DNA from 3 places in the Janthinobacterium sp. 1L-D-8-B-C4 genome. Region 3 is predicted to be linked to each of the others. Evidence: predicted binding sites of a transcription regulator. Region 3 holds the regulator's gene; each other region holds the start of a gene.
The links. Region 3 encodes LexA, which represses DNA repair genes until DNA is damaged. Its sites were predicted from a motif close to ACTGTATNNNNATACAGT; they were not measured.
Positions count from the first base shown of each region.

Region 1: the regulator LexA is predicted to act here: its motif matches at 1,724-1,741, upstream of imuA (translesion DNA synthesis-associated protein ImuA).
Region 2: the regulator LexA is predicted to act here: its motif matches at 2,228-2,245, upstream of AC0Z42_RS09620 (DNA topoisomerase IV subunit B).

Region 1 is NZ_JBXAVX010000017.1:55,275-59,446, forward strand. Features, by position in the region: gene AC0Z42_RS24650 (replication initiation protein) at 256-1,470, shown strand; gene imuA (translesion DNA synthesis-associated protein ImuA) at 1,770-2,519, shown strand; gene AC0Z42_RS24660 (Y-family DNA polymerase) at 2,446-3,918, shown strand; gene AC0Z42_RS24665 (error-prone DNA polymerase) at 3,922-4,172, shown strand, end outside.
Region 2 is NZ_JBXAVX010000004.1:185,335-189,506, reverse strand. Features, by position in the region: gene AC0Z42_RS09625 (molecular chaperone HscC) at 1-143, opposite strand, end outside; gene AC0Z42_RS09620 (DNA topoisomerase IV subunit B) at 143-2,140, opposite strand; gene kdpF (K(+)-transporting ATPase subunit F) at 2,603-2,692, shown strand; gene kdpA (potassium-transporting ATPase subunit KdpA) at 2,692-4,172, shown strand, end outside.
Region 3 is NZ_JBXAVX010000006.1:315,038-319,209, reverse strand. Features, by position in the region: gene AC0Z42_RS13555 (replicative DNA helicase) at 1-134, opposite strand, end outside; gene rplI (50S ribosomal protein L9) at 271-726, opposite strand; gene rpsR (30S ribosomal protein S18) at 754-1,044, opposite strand; gene priB (primosomal replication protein N) at 1,071-1,370, opposite strand; gene rpsF (30S ribosomal protein S6) at 1,388-1,777, opposite strand; gene lexA (transcriptional repressor LexA) at 2,054-2,692, shown strand; gene AC0Z42_RS13525 (cystathionine gamma-synthase family protein) at 2,759-4,000, opposite strand; gene purF (amidophosphoribosyltransferase) at 4,109-4,172, opposite strand, start outside.

The DNA of each region.
Region 1 (4,172 bases), on a different contig from region 3:
AAGCAAAAGGCCCGGCGGGAACCGGGCCTCTTCTAATGCGCTGGCAGTGCCAAAACATAAATTACGTACTCTTCAGCCGTGATTTTAGTTCGGTGCTCAAGTCAGCGCAAGGGATTTTTTACGCCTGTCACTTGGCAACTGGAGCTCCCATGACAAATCATGGCCGAGGTGAGCATCTGCTCGCCCTAAAATTCGAGTGCTGTATCGGGCTTGCGCTACACGCTGGCACCGTTTTGCCACCCTTTGGGAACAAAGGTGAATAGCGTTGCCGAGCCCGATGTTCGATATTTCGAGCACGGTACCGCCCTGCACCGGGTGCTGCAAGAGGCGCCCTACATTCCGCGCTGCAGTGACAACAAAACGGCGACCCGTACTCGCCCCCGCGAGTACGCGGTGCGTTATCCGTACATGCAAATCAATCGGCCAGGCCTTGTCAGCTGGCTGATATTCGACCTCGACCATTCAAATTCGATGATCTGGGAGGACGCGGGCCTGCCGGCGCCAAATCTGATTGTGCGAAACCGCGCCTCCGGCAATAGCCACCTTTATTATGCGATTCCTCCGGTGTGCACGACCGAGGCCGCGCGCGACAAACCCATCGCCTTCATGAAGGCCGTCTACGCCGCATTTTCGGTGGCGCTGCATGCGGACCCCAATTTCCATTCAGGACCAGTGGCCAAGACACCTGGACATCCATGGTGGTCGACCGAAGAGTTACACAACTCCGTCTATGAATTGGGCGCCCTGGCCGATTATGTCGATCTGGCCGTGGCAGCGCCCTGGGCCAAGAACGTCAACGTTGACGACATTGCACACTCGCGTCACTGCCTGCTGTTCGAACATTTGCGCCACTACGCCTATTCCATCGTCAACCGCGAGAGGGAAAGCGGAAGCTACGACACGTTCGTGCGCTGGCTTGATCACAAGGCGCACGATTTGAACAGCTTCCGGGACAAAGGCTTTGAACAGGATCTGCCTGCATCCTCGCTGAGGGCGACAATTCGTTCGATTGCACGCTGGACATGGAACAAGTACACGGGAAGCGGCCGCTGCAAGCGCGGCATCATGCAGCTTGACCCAGAGCTGCCACTCCCGGCACGCCAAAGCCTGGCTGCAGAACGCACCCACAGCGAACGACAGAAGAGTACTGCGGATAGGATCCTTGCCGCCTGCAGGTTGTTGCTGCAACGCGGAGAGAGTCTTACCCAGATCGCGATCGGACGCATCGCTGGCGTGACCCGGCAGACGGTGGCCACCTATAAAGCACTCGTCGAGCACACCCGCCAAGCACTGAAAACCCCAGATGCACAGAACGCCGCAGCAGCCCCGGCGAATGTTAAGTTTGCTACACATCAGGTACCTGCAGTAGGGGTTGCTTTTTTGCAACTTGTCTCTCTTGTGCGTATTGAAGGCAGTTCCAGTGAGTCTTCTGTCATCGCCGTAAGCCCGCAGCGGGTTGAGGACGGATAAGTTCCTGTGGTGGTGCCATTCTGGGGTCTGGGTTGTGCTGTTTTCAGCAAGCAGTCGGTGATGGATACCTCTGCTGGGTTTCAGGATGTTGAATTGATGGGTTTTCAGGTTAACCGGGCGTGGCGACGGGGGTTTCGTCGGCGCGCAAGCAAGCGGGGAAGCCCGCGCGCGAAGGCAGCCCTTGGCGCTTTTTTATTCAGCGATGTTTTTTTAGCTGAAGCTGGCTATTGCGGAATCAAACAATCACGCATACACTGTACGTATATACAGTATTATGTTGATAACGATTGTGCTTTCTCATGGCTTTGCTCTGTTCTCAAGTCTGTTCTGAATTCTCCGCGGAGGTCACTGATCCCTTGGTGATTTCCCACGTTTGGCGTGCGAGTGAGTTGGCAGTGTCACATGACGTCAGTTGTTCATCGGGATATTCGTTGCTGGATGGAGAGTTACCTGGTGCTGGTTGGCCGCGTTCGTCGCTGATTGAGTTGCTTGTTCAGCAATCGGGTATCGGAGAGTTGCAGTTGCTTAAGCCCTTACTCGCCAAGCTATCGGATAAGCAAAGAATTGTATTGGTTCAGCCGCCTTATATTCCGCATTCGCTTGCGTTCAAGATATGGGGCATCGATGTTGGCCGATTGATATGGGTTCGGGCTCCCAGTACTGCGGACGCTCTGTGGACGACGGAACAAATACTAAAAAATGGTAGTTGTGGTGCGGTAGTGTTTTGGCAGAATCATATCCGCTCCGATTCCCTGCGTCGCTTGAATTTTGCGGCCCAGGGCGCGGAAACCTGGTTCTGGCTGATTCGTCCAATGGCGTGTGCAAGTGAAGCCTCGCCCGCGTCCCTTCGGCTGGGAGTTCGACCAGCGATGGGTGGTGTCCAGGTTGAGGTGTTAAAGCGACGTGGCCCTGTCTCCGATAAAACCCTATTTATTCCGCTTGCTGATATGCCTACTGGCCGTCACCCCTTGCATGATGAAAACGCCTCTGCTGTTAACTTTATACCTGCCGTTATTACCGCTCGAAACGCTGCGCCCGTCTTGGTCTGAGACAGGCCCTTATGTGGTGGTTGATGGTGGAAAAGTGCTGGTCGCTTCGGCAGAGGCGGCCAATGCTGGCGTGCGAGTTGGCATGCGCTCTGGTGGTGTGGCAACCATTGCACCTGGTGCGATCATGTTGGATCGCGATACAGAAAAGGAATCGCGTGCGCTCGATTCTATTGCGATGGCGATGCTGCAGTTCACGCCCGAAGTTGCGTTTACCGATGATTTCAGCCTGTTGCTTGATGTCGGCGCCAGTCTTGTGTTGTTTGGCGGTCCGCTTTCGTTGTGTCGGCGAGTACGCGATAGCATCCGCCGACTCGGCTTTACCGGGCAGCTGGGTGCGGCCCCGACGGCGGAAGGTGCCTGGCTGCTTGCCCACGTAAAGCCTGGCCGTCATGCTCCGCGTAGAAGGTGCGTGCAGTCGTCAACGTTGGCTTTCCGCCTCGACGCGTTACCCTGTTCACTTGTGCCATCGGCTGCGCCATTTCTTACCTGGTTCGATGGTATCGGCGCTAGTACGCTGAGCGATGTGCGGAAATTGCCTAGGACTGGGCTGCTACGGCGCACGAGCAAGCAGCTCTTGCATGTCCTCGACCGTGCGTATGGCGATATCGAAGAAATGCATCGTTGGATATCGGTGCCGGCGAAATTTTGCGCCCATATCGAAACCTTCGATCGCATCGAACATGCGGAAGCGTTGATGCATGGCGCCACGACATTGATTTTGCAGCTGACAGGTTGGCTCACTGCACGCCAATTGGCTGTGATTACGTTCAAGCTACAGCTGGTGCATGAACGTGGCCGCTCTGCGGTGTCGCCGACGCCTGTCGAAATCACGTTGGCCGAGCCGGCGTGGAAAGAGCCACACTTGTTAAGGCTGTTGAAGGAACGCCTGGCTAAGATCGAATTGAGTGCGCCGGTCATCGGCTTACGGCTGGAAGTGGTGCAGCTGGAAGCGATGCAGCCGCTGACCGATCAATTATTTCCGGAGCCAGGTGGTTCGTTGGCCGATTTCACACGCCTGCTGGAATTGTTGTCCTCCAGAGTAGGTCCGGACAACGTTTTGGTGCCGGTGCTGTCCCCGGATCATCGCCCCGAGCAGTGCAACAGCTGGGGGCCGGCCACGGCGAAAGTCATCTCTTCCACCGAAGTTGAACTGGTGTTGGATCGGCCGTGTTTTGTGCTGCCCAAGCCGATACAGCTGCTGACGCGCGACGAAAGGCCTTTTTATTTGAGCCCGCTCAGACTGATACGCGGACCCGAGCGGCTCGAGGCTGGCTGGTGGGATGCGCATTCGGTCGCGCGCGACTACTATGTTGCGCAAGGTACAGATGCGACGTGCTACTGGATTTATCTTGAGCGCACTGCGGATCGTCGCTGGTTTTTGCATGGACTGTACGCCTGACGGATGCGCGCCATGGCAATCGCCCTCCCCTCCTATGCCGAATTGCAGTGCGTGAGCCATTTTACGTTTTTGCATGGATCGTCCGCTCCCGAGCAACTGGTGCAGCGTGCCGCTGGTCTTGGCTATCACGCTCTGGCGATTACGGACGAATGCACGGTCGCTGGCGTGGTGAAGGCACATCTTGCCGCCAAGGAGGCTGGCCTTAAATTGCTGATCGGCAGCCAGATGGTGGTGACGCCGGAGGATGGCACACC
Region 2 (4,172 bases), on a different contig from region 3:
ACCAGCACGGTGCCGTCGTCGTCGATGCTGACGCACGATGGCGTCAGGTGCTCGCCCAATGCATTGGGAATGATGGATGCCTTGCCGTCGCGCCAGATGGCGACCAGGCTGTTGGTGGTGCCCAGGTCGATGCCGATAATCATCAGATGTCCGCCTCCGCTTCATTGCCGTGTTCTTCGATCCAGGCGCGGCGCCCGGCTGCTTCGCCTTTGCCCATCAACATATTGAAGCGCGCGCTCGAATCCATATGGTCGACCGCGCCCAGCATCACCGGCAGCAAACGGCGCGTGTCGGGATTCATGGTGGTTTCCCACAACTGCTCGGCGTTCATCTCGCCCAGGCCCTTGAAGCGCGAGATCGCCCAGGCGCCTTGCTTCACGCCTTCCTTGCGCAGCTTGTCTTCGATGGCCACCAGTTCGCCGTCGTCGAGCGCGTAGATCTTCTGGATCGGCTTCTTGCCGCGCGCCGGCGCATCCACGCGGTACAACGGTGGACGGGCGATGCAGATGTGGCCCTTCTTGATCAGCGCGGGGAAGTGCTTGAAGAACAGCGTCAGCAGCAGCACCTGGATATGCGAGCCGTCGACGTCCGCATCGGACAAGATGCACACCTTGCCGTAGCGCAGGCCGGACAAATCGGGCGTGTCGCCGGCGCTGTGCGGATCGACGCCGATGGCCACCGCAATATCGTGGATCTCGTTATTGGCAAACAGGCGGTCGCGGTCGGTTTCCCACGAGTTCAGCACCTTGCCGCGCAACGGCAGGATCGCCTGGAATTCCTTGTCGCGGCCCATCTTGGCCGAGCCGCCGGCCGAGTCGCCCTCGACCAGGAACAGTTCATTGCGCGTGATGTCCGACGATTCGCAGTCGGTCAGCTTGCCGGGCAAGACGGCAACGCCCGACGATTTTTTCTTTTCCACTTTTTGCAGCGAGCGCTGGCGCGACTGCGCCTGCTTGATCACCAGTTCGGCCAGCTTCTTGCCGTAGTCGACGTGCTGGTTCAGCCACAGTTCCAGCGGCGGCTTGGTATAGGTCGACACCAGCTTGACGGCGTCGCGCGAGTTCAAACGCTCCTTGATCTGGCCCTGGAATTGCGGGTCCAGCACTTTCGCCGACAGCACGAAGGAGGCGCGCGCAAACACGTCTTCGGGCAGCAGTTTCACGCCCTTGGGCAGCAAGGAGTGCATCTCGACGAAGTTTTTCACGGCGCCGAACAGGCCTTCGCGCAAGCCCGATTCGTGCGTACCGCCATTCGAGGTAGGGATCAGGTTGACGTAGGACTCGCGCACGATGGCGCCTTCTTCGGTCCACGCCACCACCCAGGCCGCGCCTTCGCCTTCGGCAAAGCCTTCGGACTCGCTGCTGGCGTACTGCGCGCCTTCGAACAGCGGGATCAGGGTTTCGCCATTCGATACCTGCGCCAGCGATTCGGTCAGGTAGCCGCGCAGGCCTTCGGCGTACTGCCAGGTTTGCGTGTCGCCGGTTTTCGCGTTGGTCAGCGTGACGATCACGCCCGGCAGCAGCACCGCTTTCGAGTGCAGCAGGCGCTGCAGCTCGGGCTGCGAGATATTCGGCGAGTCAAAATATTTGGGGTTCGGCCAGGCCGTCACGCGCGTGCCGGACTTCTTGCCGTCGCGCGGCGCCGGACGCGAATTGAGCGGCTCGATCACGTCGCCATCGGCAAACACCATGTGGTGCAGGCCGTTGCCGTCGCTTTCCTTGCGCCAGACGGTGATCTCCAGGCGCGAGGACAGCGCATTGGTGACCGACACGCCAACGCCATGCAGGCCGCCCGAGAACGCGTAGGCGCCGCCCGAGCCCTTGTCGAACTTGCCGCCCGCGTGCAGCCGCGTAAATACGATCTCCACGGTCGGCACGCCTTCTTCGGGGTGCAGGCCGACGGGAATGCCGCGGCCATTGTCTTCGACCGTGATGCTGCCGTCGACGTTTTGCGTCACGGCGATATGCGTGCAATGGCCGCCCAGCGCCTCGTCGGAGGCATTGTCGATCACTTCCTGGATGATGTGCAGCGGATTTTCAGTGCGGGTGTACATCCCCGGGCGCTGCTTGACGGGTTCCAGTCCTTTCAGGACACGGATGGATGATTCGCTGTAGTCGGATGCTGGTTTTTTAGTGGCCATACGTGTTCATGCTAAGTAAAGACAGTGGTGGGAACGCCTGGCGCGCATGCTGTGCGGTGAAATGACATAGTGACAGCGGTGGCGATAACTGTATGAATATACAGTATATCGCGCCTCGCGTCACTGGGGGAGCGCATTGCGGCGGGCCGGGCGTCCTTGTGCGGACGCTCGCGCATTCTATCGTGATCGGCGCGCAATGGCGCTACTCCTTGGCAACTATGGTGCGCCGTTCGTGTACCGGCTTGATGGTTGCGCGTGATTTTTACAGTTTGTTTACACCGCCCACCCCAGTCTTTACGAATTTTTTAGGCCCTTCTGGCTAAGCTTCCCCCTATCAAAAATAAACCTGATGAGGGTGGGAATGGATCTCGTATACCTGGGCCTGATGGCCGTCTTTTATGTCGTGGTGGCCGGCTTTGCCAGCGCCTGCGACGCATTGAGTCACACCACGGGGGGCGCGCAATGAACGCCTTTTATGTGCTGGGCGCCGTGGTCTCGGCCGGCCTGCTGGTGTATCTGCTGGTGGCGCTGTTGAAAGCGGAGGAGCTGTAATGACGACGCAATCGATATTGTTGCTGGTGCTGTTCCTTGCGGTGCTGCTGGCGGTGGGTTATCCGCTGGGCCTGTACATGGCCAAGGTGGCCGGCGACGCGCCGATCCGCGGCCTGGGCTGGCTGCAACGCGGTGAAAATGTGCTCTACCGCCTGGCCGGCATGAAAGCCGGCGCCGAGCGCGCCATGGGCTGGAAGCACTACGCCATCGCCCTGCTGTTGTTCAATACCATCGGCGCCTTTTTTGTCTATGGCCTGCAGCGCCTGCAAGGCTTCTTGCCGTTCAACCCGCAGGCAATGCAAGGCGTCAGCCCCGATTCCTCGTTCAATACGGCAGTGAGCTTTGTCGCCAATACCAACTGGCAGGGCTATTCGGGCGAGCAGACCATGAGCTACCTGACGCAGATGCTTGGCATGGCCTGCCAGAACTTCTTTTCGGCCGCCACCGGCATCGCCGTGATCTTTGCGCTGGTGCGCGGCTTTTCGGCCCGCTCGAGCAAATCGATCGGCAATTTCTGGGTCGACCTGGTGCGCTCGACCTTGTACATCCTGCTGCCGCTGTCGCTGGCCTTGTCGGTGGTGTTCATGGGTGAAGGCGTGATCCAGAATTTTTCGCCGTACAAGGAAGTCACCCTGCTTGACCAGGTGAACTATGAAACGCCGAAAGTCGACGCCGCCGGCCAGGCCGTGCTCGATGCCGCCGGCAAGCCCGTAATGGAAGCGCAAGTGGCTGCCACGCAGACCATCGCCATGGGCCCGGTCGCTTCGCAGGAAGCGATCAAGATGCTGGGCACGAATGGCGGCGGCTTTTTCAATGCCAATTCGGCCCATCCGTATGAAAACCCCACGTTCATGTCGAATTTCCTGCAGATGCTGGCCATCTTCATCATTCCCGCCGGCCTGTGCTTCACCTTTGGCCGCATGGTGGGCGACATGCGCCAGGGCTGGGCCGTACTGGCCGCGATGACGCTGATCTTTGTCGTCATGACGGCCGGCGTATTCCAGGCCGAGCAGCAGGCCAATCCGGCGTTGCAGGCGCTGGGCGTCGATCAGCAGCAAAGCACCCTGCAGGCGGGCGGCAATATGGAAGGCAAGGAAACGCGCTTCGGCATCAGTTCGTCCGCCCTGTTTGCGGCCGTGACGACTGCGGCCTCGTGCGGCGCCGTCAATTCCATGCATGACTCGTACATGCCTTTGGGCGGCATGGTGCCGCTGCTGCTGATGCAATTCGGCGAAGTGGTGTTTGGTGGTGTCGGCACGGGTTTGTACGGCATGCTGATGTTTGCCATCCTGGCGGTCTTTATCGCCGGCCTGATGATAGGGCGCACGCCCGAATACCTGGGCAAGAAAATCCAGGCGCATGAAATGAAGATGGTTTCGCTGGCCATTCTGGTCACGCCAACCCTGGTGCTGGTCGGTACGGCCATTGCCGTCATGCTGGAAGCGGGCACGGTGGGCGTAGCCAATCCGGGCGCGCACGG
Region 3 (4,172 bases):
GCATGCATGAAATCGGCAATGCGGTCATACGCGGCATTATCGCGCAGCAGACCACCAATGACGGACTGTTCTGCTTCGATCGAATGCGGCGGTATGCGGAGGGAATCCAGTTGTGGATCTGAGGGGGCGTTCATGGCGCGAATTATACCCGCTTCGGCGTGCGGGCAAAAATAAAGGGCTGAAAATGACGGAAAAAAAGGCCACAAAAAAGCCGGGCGAACCCGGCTTTTCCAATTGCGGCAATGCTGCAGGCCGAGGCCTGCAAACGATTTACGCGTTTGCGTCTGGTACCACAGCGATCACCACTTCCACTACCACGTCGGTGTGCAGGGCAACCGAAACGTTGTGCTCGCCAACAACTTTCAGCGGGCCGGTAGGCATGCGTACTTGTGCTTTTTCAACAGCGAAACCTTGCTTGGTCAGCGCTTCAGCGATGTCGAAGTTGGTGACAGAACCGAACAGACGGCCATCGACGCCAGCTTTTTGAGCAACTTGAACGGTCAGGCCGCTCAGTTTTTCGCCCTGGGCTTGCGATGCAGCCAGTTTGGCGGCAGCAGCTTTTTCCAGTTCAGCGCGCTTGACTTCGAATTCGGCGATCGCCGTAGCGGTAGCACGACGGGCCAGGCGTTGCGGGATCAGGAAGTTACGTGCGTAACCGTCTTTGACTTTGACGACTTCGCCGAGGTTACCGACGTTAACAACTTTTTCTAACAGAATGATTTGCATAGTTCTTCTCCAGGAATATCTGACCGATTAAGCGTGGTGCAAATCGGTGTATGGCAGCAGCGCGAGGAAGCGAGCGCGCTTGATTGCGGTGTCAACTTGGCGCTGGTAGTGCGCTTTGGTACCGGTCAGGCGTGCTGGCATGATCTTGCCGTTTTCTTGGACGAAGTCTTTCAGCGTGTCAACGTCTTTGTAGTCAACTTGTTCAACGTGTGCTGCGGTGAAGCGGCAGAACTTCTTGCGTTTGAACAGTGGGTTTTGCTGTTTGCGTTTTTCTTTAAGCTTGAGCTTGTTTTTGTCGAACTTTTTACCGAATGCCATTCTAGGCTCCTGTATCTAAAATTGCGCTAGTCAGAACTGACTGCACTAAAATCAATGATGTGAAACACCAAACTCTTGCTGTTGCGGCTTTTCCTGGCCAGGAAACCCGTGAACTGATACACCCCGCCCAAGCTTGCCTGACTGAACCGGCCTGAGATTTCGCCAGCGGCAAGCGCGGCAAGTTCAAACTCGGTCAAACGGGCGATACCGGCTTCCATCTGCTGCGAACTGTGCTGCAATACTGCATTCACGATCGGCAACCCTGCCGGGGTATAGCGCAATATTTCGCGCTCGGCAATGATGGCGGTAACTTGTAACTGGTTCAGCGCACGATCCTGGTCAATCAGGCTGCTGCTGCGGCTGGAGCGGCTGCTGGTGCTTCGGTGCGGTGGCTTTTGGCCGCATCTTCGCGTTGTACCGATTTCATCATCGGCGAAGGAGCTGTTTCAGCTTTCTTCATTTTAACGGTCAGGTGACGCAACACGGCATCATTGAATTTGAATGCTGTTTCCAACTCGACCAGGGTCTCGTTGTCGCATTCGATGTTCAGGCAGATGTAGTGTGCTTTAGGCAGTTTCTGGATCGAGTAAGCCATTTGACGGCGGCCCCAATCTTCCACGCGGTGAACCGAACCGCCGCGGGTGGTTACGCTGGCTTTGTAGCGTTCGATCATCGCGGGCACTTGCTCGCTCTGGTCCGGATGGACGATAAAGACTATTTCATAATGACGCATGCAAACTCCTTCAGGTCGGATTGATAATCGCCCACCCCGGCGTCAAGACGGGTGTGGGAAGGTCAGCCGAAGATTATAACCGCCTTTTGCAATCCGTTCAACCATTGCTTGCCATGCAGCGCCTGCAACGCCCGCCAGCGCAGCATTTTTGCTTCGCGCGCGACTTTTTCCATCGAAATCGGCCGAAAATGCCGAAAGTCGCTTGCATAGTCGGCGATACTGTACAAAAATACAGACTGTTCATATAGACAGCATTTCACTATGCACCCACCATCCATGATCAAGCTGACAGCACGACAAGAACAAATCCTGAACCTGATCAAGGACGCGATTGAAAACACGGGTTTTCCTCCGACCCGCGCCGAAATCGCCAATGAATTGGGTTTCAAATCGGCCAATGCAGCCGAAGAGCATTTGCAGGCCCTGGCCCGCAAGGGCGCCATCGAGATTTCGCCGGGCACCTCGCGCGGCATCCGCCTGATCGGCGCCTCGCTTGCCGAGCCGGCGCTGCCGAAGGTGCCTGCCGCGCTGCTGATGTCGCTGCCGCTGATCGGCCGCGTGGCCGCCGGTTCGCCCATCCTGGCGCAGGAAAACCTGGAAGCGAGCTACAACGTCGATCCGGCCCTGTTTTCGGCCAAGCCCGACTTTTTGCTGAAAGTGCGCGGCTGGTCGATGCGCGACGCCGGCATCATGGACGGCGACCTGCTGGCCGTAAAAAAAGTCGACAGTGCCAAGAACGGCCAGATCGTCGTAGCCCGCATCGGCGATGAAGTCACCGTCAAGCGCTACAAGAAAACCGGCACCCTGATCGAACTGTTCCCGGAAAACCCCGACTTCAAGGTCATTACCGTGACGCCGGAAGACGAGTTTGCCCTGGAAGGCCTGGCAGTCGGCCTGATGCGCAGCTGGCATTAAACTGCTGCACGTGAAAAAGGGCCGCCACAGCAATGCTGTTGCGGCCCTTTTTATTGCCGAAGGCGTTTACGCGTCCAGCGCGCTCTTGAAATCATCGAGCAGGTCGGCTTCATCCTCGATACCGACGGAAACGCGGATCAGCGACTCGGCAATGCCCATGCTGGCGCGGCGTTCTGCACCCATCTCGTAGAAGATCGTATGGGCGACCGGTATCACCAGGGTGCGCGTGTCGCCCAGGTTGCTGGCCGGTATCGCCAGGTTCAGGCGATTGAGGAAATCGAAGCAGTCGATGCCGTCTTTCAATTCAAAACTGAACAGCGAACCGTAGCTGCGGAACAACTCGGACGCCAGCGCGTGCTGCGGGTGCGACGCCAGGCCCGGGTAATGCACGGCCGCCACGCGCGGATCGGCTTGCAGCATGGTAGCGAGCGCCAGCGCGTTCGAGCAGGTGCGGTCCATGCGCAAGGCCATGGTTTCGGCGCCCACGGCAATATGATGCGCCGCTTCCGGCCCCAGCGAGGCACCGAAGTCGCGCAAGGCCTTGGCGCGGATCTGCGCAATGCCCCATTGTTTCGGCGCCGCCTTTTTGTAGTTCTCGAAAATATTCGGGTACTGCGTCCAGTCGAACACACCGGTATCGGTCAGGCTGCCCCCAAGCGCATTGCCGTGGCCGCCGATCGACTTGGTCAGCGCATTGATCACCAGGCCGGCGCCCACCGCTTTCGGGCGGAACAGGTAGGGCGTGGTCATGGTGTTGTCGACGATATACAGGATGCCTTTCTCGCGGCACAGCTCGCCAATCTTTGCCAGGTCGGCGATCTGCGTACGCGGGTTGGCGATGGTTTCAACGAACACGATGCGCGTTTGCGGCGTGATGGCGGCGGCCACGTTAGCCACTTCGGTGGCGTCGACGAATGACACGCCGATGCCCTGCCCCGTCACCGTCTGCCACAGGCTGTTGGTATTGCCGAACAAAAAGGCCGACGACACCACATGGTCGCCGGCGCGCAGCAAGGATTGCACAACGGCACCGATGGCACCCATGCCGGTGGCAAAGCACAAGGTGGCCACACCGTCTTCCATCTGGTTGACCTTGTCTTCCAGTGCGGAGACGGTCGGGTTGCCCTGGCGGCCGTAGCGAAAGCCCGGCTCCTTGCCCTGGAACACGGACGCCAGCTGGCGCGCGTCACTGTAGCCGAAAGCAACCGAAGTATGCACGGGCTTGTGCAGCGAGCCGTGCTCGATGCCCTTGCGGCGGTCGTTATGCAGGATGGTGGTGGTAAAGCCGTAGGTTTTTTTGGTGGTCATCGATGAAATTCCGGATATTCGATTTGCCGCGCAACCCCAAGGCAAATGCCGGGGTCAGACCTGAAGGTCTGACCCCAAAAAAAGCCCGGCGCAGGCCGGGCAGGTTACTTATGCTTCGGTAGTCGCCAGGTTCAGGTTCAGCTGGGAACGCGGCGTGTCTTCGGGCGCTGCC